DNA from 2 places in the Cupriavidus sp. P-10 genome. Region 1 is predicted to be linked to the other one. Evidence: predicted binding sites of a transcription regulator. Region 1 holds the regulator's gene; the other holds the start of a gene.
The links. The regulator sigma-54, encoded in region 1, starts transcription at its own class of promoters, with help from an activator protein. The targets are predictions, from matches to a motif close to TGGCANGNAANCTGCTTT.

Region 2: CTP10_RS22780 (ammonium transporter) is a predicted target of sigma-54. The motif match lies at 2,061-2,078, and genes of this name have one in related genera.

The regions. Positions count from the first base shown of each region.
Region 1 covers NZ_AP025170.1:345,196-349,879, reverse strand. The annotation lists gene lptA (lipopolysaccharide transport periplasmic protein LptA) at 1-623, shown strand, start outside; gene lptB (LPS export ABC transporter ATP-binding protein) at 677-1,477, shown strand; gene CTP10_RS01645 (RNA polymerase factor sigma-54) at 1,633-3,111, shown strand; gene hpf (ribosome hibernation-promoting factor, HPF/YfiA family) at 3,160-3,510, shown strand; gene ptsN (PTS IIA-like nitrogen regulatory protein PtsN) at 3,881-4,336, shown strand; gene hprK (HPr(Ser) kinase/phosphatase) at 4,417-4,684, shown strand, end outside.
Region 2 covers NZ_AP025171.1:1,251,182-1,255,865, reverse strand. The annotation lists gene CTP10_RS22800 (acid phosphatase) at 1-155, shown strand, start outside; gene CTP10_RS22795 (CreA family protein) at 168-644, opposite strand; gene CTP10_RS22790 (acyl-CoA thioesterase) at 661-1,146, opposite strand; gene CTP10_RS22785 (HU family DNA-binding protein) at 1,325-1,606, opposite strand; gene CTP10_RS22780 (ammonium transporter) at 2,110-3,312, shown strand; gene CTP10_RS22775 (mechanosensitive ion channel family protein) at 3,535-4,380, shown strand; gene CTP10_RS22770 (Bcr/CflA family multidrug efflux MFS transporter) at 4,401-4,684, opposite strand, start outside.

The DNA.
Region 1 (4,684 bases):
CCCGTCGACACGCCGCCCAGGCCCTGCTCGCCACGGCCACGGCCCTCGGCCTGCTGCTGGCCCAGCCCGCGCTGGCAGAGCGCGCGGACCGCGACAAGCCGATGGTGCTGGAGGCCGACAACGCCAGCTACGACGACGTCAAGCAGATCTATACGCTGACCGGCAACGTGGTGCTGACCAAGGGCACGATGGTCCTGAAGTCAGATGCGGCCGAGCTGCGCACCGATCCCGAGGGCTACCAGTTCGCGGTGGCCACCGCCAAGGCCGGCAAGCAGGCCTACATCCGGCAGAAGCGCGAAGGCGTCGACGAATACATCGACGGCTGGGGCGACCGCATCGAATACGACGGCAAGCAGGAACTGTCCAAGCTGATCGGCCACGCGCGCATGGCGCGCCTGCAGGGCGCCAAGATGCTCGACGAAATCCGCGGCGCGGTGCTGACCTACGACAGCCGCAAGGAGTTCTACACGGCTGCCGGCGGCGGCGACAATACCTCGGCCGCCAATCCGTCGGGCCGCGTGCGCGCGGTGCTGTCGCCGCGGCAGGACCCGAATGCGCAGGGTTCGGGCAGCGGCTCGCCGCTGGACCTGAAGCCGGCGCCCGCGCCCGCCAACAAACCCTGACGCCGGGCCGGGACCGCTTCCTCGCCTGAAACGCTGAACGCCAGACTGTGCCAATGACCGATACCGCCACCATCGCCGAAAAGCCTTCCGTCCAAGCCACGGCCGTCCTCGAAGGCGGCAGCACGCTGGTCGTGCGCCACCTGAAAAAGCGCTACGGCTCGCGCACCGTGGTCAAGGATGTCTCGCTGGACGTGAAGAGTGGCGAAGTGGTCGGCCTGCTCGGCCCCAACGGCGCGGGCAAGACCACCTCGTTCTACATGATCGTGGGGCTGGTGAACCTGGACGAGGGCGATATCGTGCTCGACGGCGACCATATCAGCGGCCTGCCGATCCACGAGCGCGCGCGCATGGGCCTGTCCTACCTGCCGCAGGAAGCGTCGGTCTTCCGCAAGCTCAACGTCGAGGAGAACATCCGCGCGGTGCTGGAACTGCAGGTGGAGAACGGCAAGCCGCTGGCCAAGGCCGAGATCGAACGCAGGCTCGACGCGCTGCTCGACGACCTGCAGATCGCGCACCTGCGCAACAACCCGGCGCTGTCGCTGTCCGGCGGCGAACGCCGCCGCGTGGAAATCGCGCGCGCGCTGGCATCGTCGCCGCGCTTCATCCTGCTGGACGAACCGTTCGCCGGCGTGGATCCGATCGCAGTGGGCGAAATCCAGCGCATCGTGAGCTTCCTGAAGGCGCGCAATATCGGCGTGCTGATCACCGACCACAACGTGCGCGAGACCCTTGGCATCTGCGACCACGCCTACATCATCAGCGAAGGCACGGTGCTGGCCGCGGGCCAGCCCGAGGAGATCATCGCCAACGAATCGGTGCGGCGCGTCTACCTGGGCGAGAACTTCCGCATGTGATGTACTGGCCTGCCCGCTGCGGCAGGCCATTGATTCTCCCTGCTTTCGGCCCCATGATCTGCATATGGGCCAGCCCACTGCCGGCGTCGATCAAGCCGCGACATCGATAGCAATTTCCGTTCCAACAACGGAAAGATGCGCATAAAATAGGTCGCATGAAACCGTCGCTACAGCTCCGCCTCTCCCAGCACCTGGCACTGACGCCGCAACTGCAGCAGTCGATCAGGCTGTTGCAGCTGTCGACGCTGGAACTGCAGCAGGAAGTCGAACAGGCGCTCACGGAAAACCCGCTGCTCGAACGCGAGAACGACTGGATCGAAAGCCCGCTGCGCGTGGCTGCCGATGGTTCGGTCAACTTGCAGAGCGCGCCGGCCCCGGCACCAGCCGAACCGCAAGGCAACGGCGAGGCGCGCGCCGATGGCGCGGGCGACGACGACAGCTACGGCGACAGCAACAGCGGCGATGACTATGGCGGCGACTGGAGCCTGGACGACTTCGCGCGCCGCCCGCAAGGCGACGAAGACGAGAAGACGCCGATGCAGCTGCGCGAGGCCGAGCCCACGCTGCGCGAATACCTGATGGAACAGCTGACGCCGCTGAAGATTTCGGTGCGCGACAAGGGCCTTGCCATCTTCCTGATCGAATCACTCGACGACGACGGCTACCTCAGCGCCTCACTCGAAGAAATCTGCGCAGAACTGCCCGAAGAACTCGAGTTCGAGATCGACGAAGTGCAGGCCATGCTGACGCTGCTGCAGAGCTTCGACCCGCCTGGCGTGGGCGCGCGCAATGCCGCCGAGTGCCTCGGCCTGCAGTTGCGCCGGCTGAAGCACCCGCAGCGCGAGCTGGCGCTGAACATCGTGCATAACCACCTGGAACTGCTGGCAGTGCGCGACTACACGCGCCTGAAGAAAGCGCTGCAGGTAGACGAGCCAGCACTCAAGGCCGCGCACGAATTGATCCGCTCGCTGGCACCTTACCCGGGCCACGCGTACAGCCGCCCCGAAGCCGACTTCGTCGTGCCCGATGTGTTCGTGCGCAAGAGCGGCGGCGGCTGGATCGCGCAACTCAATCCGGATGTGATGCCGAGGCTGCGCATCAACGACATGTACGCGCAGATCCTGCGCGGCGCGAAGGGAGAGTCAGGTACCGCTGGCCTGCAGCAGAAGCTGCAGGAGGCACGCTGGCTGATCAAGAATATCCAGCAAAGGTTCGACACGATCCTGCGTGTCTCGCAGGCCATTGTCGAGCGTCAAAAGAACTTTTTCACGCACGGCGAAATCGCCATGCGCCCCTTGGTTTTGCGGGAGATTGCCGATACACTGGGATTACACGAGTCAACCATCTCCCGGGTGACGACCAATAAATACATGGCAACGCCGATGGGTACTTTCGAACTGAAGTACTTCTTCGGCAGCCACGTGTCCACCGAAACCGGTGGCGCGGCTTCATCAACGGCCATCCGCGCCTTGATCAAGCAACTGATAGGAGCCGAAGACCCGAGGAATCCCCTTTCCGACAGTCGCATCGCCGAACTGCTGGGTGAGCAAGGCTTCGTTGTCGCACGCCGCACCGTTGCCAAATATCGCGAAGCCCTGAAGATCCCCGCAGTGAATCTCCGCAAGTCTTTGTAGCCGAGCCCACCGCCTGCCTGGTGAGGCTCTTTCAGAAGGAGAAGCGCTATGAACTTCAAGATCAGTGGACACCACCTGGACATCACGCCGCCGTTGCGTGAGTACGTGGAAACGAAGCTGGAGCGAATCGTCAGGCATTTCGATCAGGTCATTGGCGTTAGCGTGCTGCTCTCTGTCGACAACCACAAGGAAAAGGACCGTCGGCAATACGCGGAAATCAATCTACATCTCAGGGGCAAGGACATCTTCGTTGAAGCGCATCATGAAGACCTGTATGCAGCGATCGACGCACTCGTCGACAAGCTAGACCGTCAGGTACTCCGCTACAAGGACCGCGTGCAGGGCCACGACCGCGAAGCGGTCAAGTACCAGATGGCCGCAGCGCAGATGCAGCAATGACCGTGCCCGGTGGCCCCACAGAGGGCTGCTGAATCAAGACAAAACAGGCAAGCCGCGCATTTGCGCGGCTTTTTTGCGCCTGCAGCGCTGTGGCGCGTGCGCAAAGGGCTGTCACCCGTTTGAGACGGAGTGTTCGCAACGGCCGCAGCAAGGTGTATGCTGCGCCATACATGCAGCGCCGCATTCTGCCCCGCGCCCGGTTACGGTGCGGACCCACACGGGCGCAGCGCTGCGGTGCACAATCACAGGGAGGCCGCTGCTCTATAATGGCCGGACGCCTCGGCGCTGCCGGTGATCCGCTGCCTCTGAGCCATCCACTGCCCGGCGGAACGGCGGATCCGCCCGCTAACTGAAATCCTGCGCATCGCCCATGAATCGTTTGGCCAAATTGCTGCCACCCGGCAACATCACTCTCGACGTCAGCGTCACCAGCAAGAAGCGTGTGTTCGAGCAGGCCGGGCTCCTCTTCGAGAACAACCATGGCGTGGCGCGCGCCATCGTGACGGACAACCTGTTCGCGCGCGAGTCGCTGGGTTCCACCGGACTCGGCGCCGGCGTGGCGATCCCGCACGGACGCATCAAGGGCCTGAAGCAGCCGCTGGCCGCCTTCATGCGCCTGGCCGAGCCGATCCCGTTCGAATCGCCTGACGGCAAGCCGGTGTCGCTGCTGATTTTCCTGCTGGTGCCGGAACAGGCCACGCAGCAGCACCTGGAAATCCTGTCAGAGATCGCGCAGCTGCTGTCAGACCGCGACATGCGCGAAGGGCTGGCGACCTTGCCCACTTCCGAAGCCGTGCACCAGCTGCTGACCGAATGGCACCCCTGATCCCCTGATCTGTCCCGAACGGGCCGGCACAGACCGGACAGGCGCAGCGCCTGGCACACCGCCCCACACGTCATACCCGCATGGAACTCACCGGCGTCACTTCCCAGTCCATCTTCGACGACAACGCAGCCGACCTCAAACTCTCGTGGGTGGCCGGCCTGGAAGGTGCGGACCGCGCCTTCGACGTGGAATTCGCCCGCGAAGCGACCTCTGCCGCGGACCTGGTTGGCCACCTGAACCTGATCCACCCCAACCGCATCCAGGTGCTCGGCAAGCCCGAAATCACCTACTACCAGCGGCTGGACGACGATATCCGCAAGCGCCAGATGGGCGAGCTGATCCTGCTGG
Region 2 (4,684 bases), on a different replicon from region 1:
GCATGATGGCCGCCGCAACGGTGGCGCGCCTGCATGCCGACCCGACCTTCCGCGCCGACCTCGAACAGGCCCGCCGCGAAGTGGCCGCCGCACGTGCCGCCGGCGCCCGCCCCGCGGGCGATTGCCAGGCAGAAGCCGCGGCACTGGCGCCCTGAGCGCGCCGGCGCTTACTTGACGGGGATCGTCGTGCCGGCCGGGACCGGCACGGCGGTCACGCTGTTCTGCGGGCTGCCGCTGACGATACGGTCCGAATACGTCAGGTAGACCAGCGTATTGCGCTTGCGGTCGACCGCGCGCACCACGTGCAGGGTCTTGAACAGCACCGACATGCGCTCGGAAAAAACGTGGTCCTGCTGCTTCAGCGGCCCCTTGAAGGCAATGGTTCCCACCTGCCGGCACGCGATCGAGGCTTCCGGCGGGTCTTCCGCCATGCCCAGCTGGCCCTTGATGCCGCCGGTGCGGGCACGCGACACATAGCAGGTAATGCCGTCCACCTGCGGGTCGTCATAGGCTTCGATGACGACCTTGTCGGAGCCGGTCATGCGGAAATTGGTGCTGACGCTGCCGATCTCCTCGGCATGCGCGCCGCCCGTGGCCGCCGCGCAGGCGGCCAGGGCCAGGATCGTGCAGGATCGTTTCATCATGGCGGGTGGCAACGTGTCAGGTCACCGACGACTTGATGTCGCCGTGGCGCTTTTCCATTTCCTGGCGCAGCGCCCGGCGCTGCTGGGCGGCGGCAAAACGCTGGCGCTCGACTTCATCGCGCGGCTCCAGCGGCGGCACTTCGGCCGGGCTGCCGTTGTCGTCGACCGCCACCATGGTGAAGTAGCAGCTGTTGGTGTGGCGCACCAGCTTGCTGCGGATATTCTCGGTCACGACCTTGATGCCGATCTCCATCGAACTGCGGCCGGTAAAGTTGACCGACGCCAGGAAGGTCACCAGCTCGCCCACGTGGATCGGCTGGCGGAATACCACCTGGTCCACCGACAGTGTCACCACGTAGCGGCCGGCATAGCGGCTGGCGCAGGCATAGGCGACCATGTCCAGGTACTTCAGGATGGTGCCGCCGTGGACGTTGCCGGAGAAGTTGGCCATGTCCGGCGTCATCAGCACGGTCATGGAAAGCTGGTGGGACTGGTCGTTCATGATGCGTGAGGTCTGGATTGCGGGGGCGGTCGCCCGGGCCGGCTGGCGGCTCCGGGCGCCGGCAGTTTAACCCGGATCGGGCCCGCCGTTGGCAGTCGTCGCGGCACGGCACGCAAACGGCACACAAACAAAAAAGCGGCCTGCCTGGCCGCCTTCTCACGCTGTGGACGCAAACTGCTTACTTCTTCTTGTTCACCGCGTCCTTGAAACCCTGTCCGGCGGAAAACTTGACCGTCTTTGCGGCCGGGATCTTGATGGTTTCGCCGGTGCGCGGATTGCGGCCGGTGCGGGCGGCGCGCTTGCCGGCACTGAAGCTTCCAAAACCTACCAGCGTGACCGAATCACCCTTTGCCACTGCCTTCTTGATACTGTCCAACGCTGCATTGAGTGCGCGCTCAGCGGCCGCATTGCTCAGTTCTGCTTCCGTGGCGATGGCCGATACCAGTTCACCTTTATTCATGGCTGATTTCCCTTGTTGGTCGTCGTCACCGATGTGCCGGCCTGGCGCCAAAACATCGATCGGCGCAGTCTAATCTGCCCCTTGTGCGTTGAGCAATCCCCAGTGGCACCAATGCAACGAAAAAACCCGCAAATCCTTGCTTGAGGCCGGTTAGCGGGCAATTTCCCACTCTTTTTGCGCTTGCCACCGGCCAGATTCGCCGGGCTGCGGCGTTGTGTCGCAAGGAGCCAGTTTCACCGGCCGGCTTGGGTCCCGATGGGACAAATGCCCGAAATTGGGGCGTCGCACCACAACGGATCAGCCGCGGACGCCTGCGACGCGCCATTCTGGCGCATTGGCGGCACGGCTGCCACCCCTCTCGCCCAAGGTCGTCCGCGCCCGATTCCCCGCACGCGGCATTCCGGTGCGGTTTCTGCCCACTCCGGTGCAGCCGGCACCAGGATGCAGCCAGCACTGGAATGCTTTTTGCATACCCATGCGCCCATTTTGAGCATGAGGTCACTATGGACAACTGGAAGACCGGCACCGACGCCATGTTTATCCTGCTTGGCGCCATCATGGTGCTGGCCATGCACGCCGGCTTTGCTTTCCTCGAACTGGGCACGGTGCGCAAGAAAAACCAGGTCAATGCATTGGTAAAGATCCTGGTGGATTTCGCAGTTTCCACAATTGCCTATTTCTTTATCGGCTACACCATTGCCTACGGCGTGCAATTCATGTCCGGGGCGGAAACGCTGGCGCAAAAAAGCGGTTACGACCTGGTCAAGTTCTTTTTCCTGGCCACTTTTGCCGCCGCCATTCCGGCGATTATCTCGGGCGGTATTGCCGAACGTTCGCGCTTCAATCCGCAACTGGTGGCGACGTTCGTACTGGTCGGTTTTGTCTATCCCTTCTTCGAAGGCATTGCGTGGAACCAGCGCTACGGCGTCCAGGACTGGATCACGCAAATTGCCGGCGCGCCATTCCATGACTTTGCCGGGTCGGTAGTCGTGCACGCGCTGGGCGGCTGGATCGCGCTGCCGGCGGTGCTGCTGCTCGGCGCGCGGCGCGGGCGCTACCAGAAGGACGGGCGCATCAGCGCGCATCCGCCTTCCAATATCCCTTTCCTGGCGCTGGGCGCATGGATCCTGGCGGTGGGCTGGTTCGGTTTCAACGTGATGAGCGCGCAGACCGTCGACAAAATCAGCGGCCTGGTCGCGATCAATTCGCTGATGGCGATGGCCGGCGGCACGCTGGCGGCCTGGGCCGCCGGGCGCAATGATCCGGGCTTTGCGTACAACGGCCCGCTGGCCGGGCTGGTGGCGGTATGCGCCGGCTCGGACCTGATGCATCCGCTGGGCGCGCTGATCACCGGCGGGATCGCGGGCGCCCTCTTCGTCTACATGTTTACGCTGGCGCAGAACAAATGGCATATCGACGATGTGCTCGGCGTCTGGCCGCTGCACGGGCTCTGCGGCGCCTGGGGTGGCATTGCCGCGGGCATTTTCGGAACTAAGGCGCTGGGCGGGCTGGGCGGCGTGTCGCTCGGCGCGCAGCTGATCGGCACGGTGCTGGGCATCGTGGTGGCACTGGTGGGCGGCACCCTGGTCTACGGCGCGCTCAAGAAGCTGGTCGGCATCCGGCTCGATGCCGAAGGCGAATTCAACGGCGCGGACCTGACGCTGCACCGCATTTCCGCCACGCCGGAGCGCGAAACCAACTGGTAAGGCGGAAGCGCCGCCCCCCGGCGCCTGGACAAGCTGGCCTGCCGGCCAGCTTGTCTTGACAATTATTTGCTTGCGCTTCCAGGCACGGCATTCCAATAATTGCCGTGCCCACGTATTGCGCCGCGTCAGCGCGCAGGGCTTGCACCCAGTTGCCGGCGGGGTCGGTTGGGATGTCGCCGCCGGCCGCCGGGCGGCACTTACCCAAACCGAGAGGACACGCCGATGGATGCCACTACTTTCGACAACCTCAAGACCCTGGTTGTCGCCTATGCCACGCAGTTCGGGGTCAAGATCCTGGCAGCGCTAGCATTCTGGGTCATCGGCCGATGGCTGATCCATTTTGTCGTACGGATGGTGCAGAACGCGCTCGGCAAGCAGAAGGTCGACCCGACGCTGCTGCGTTATGTGGGTTCGATCGTCACGGTCACGCTGAACGTGGTGCTGGTGATCGGCATCCTCGGCTACTTCGGCATCCAGACCACCACCTTCGCCGCACTGATTGCAGCCGCCGGCGTGGCCATTGGCATGGCATGGTCGGGGCTGATGTCGAATTTCGCGGCCGGCGCCTTCCTGGTGGTGCTGCGGCCGTTCAAGGTGGGCGACTTCGTCACCATCGGCGGGGTCACCGGCACGGTGCGCGAGATCGGGCTGTTCGCCACCTCGCTCGATACGCCGGACAACGTGCAGACCGTGATCGGCAACAACAAGATATTCAGCGACACGATCCAGAACTTCACCGCCAACCCGTACCGGCGCGTGGAACTGAAGGCCCAGCTGGCGGGCAGCACCGACGCGGCCGATGCGGTGGCGCTGCTCAAGTCGCGCATCGCGCAGATCCCGAACGTGCTGGCCGAACCCGCGGTCGACGTCGAGATCCTGGAGTTCACGCTGGTCGGGCCGGTGCTGGCGGTACGCCCGTATTGCCACAACGACCACTACTGGCAGGTCTACTTCGACTCCAACCGCATCATCCGCGAGTGCTTTGGCCAGGCCGGCTATGCCGCGCCAATGCCGGCCCACATGGTGGTCGTACAGCAGGCCGCCGCCCTGCAGCAGGCCGCTGCCTGAGCCCACGGCGCCTGCATGCCTCAGGCAGCCGCCCGGCCAGCGCCGGAGCGGCCGTAGTAACGCATCAGCACCGCGCCCGCGCCGCATAGCGCCATCACCACGGCCAGCGGCAGCGCGGTGCCGTCGCGCCACACGCTGACGGCGGCGCCGCCCAGCGTGCCCAGCGAAAACTGCAGCGTACCCATCAGCGCCGACGCCGTGCCGGCGCGATGCCCCTGGTGCGCCAGCGCCAGCGCGGAAGCATTGGGCGTGACGCAACCCAGCGCACCGATAAAGACGAAGAACGACGCCAGCAGCACCGGCA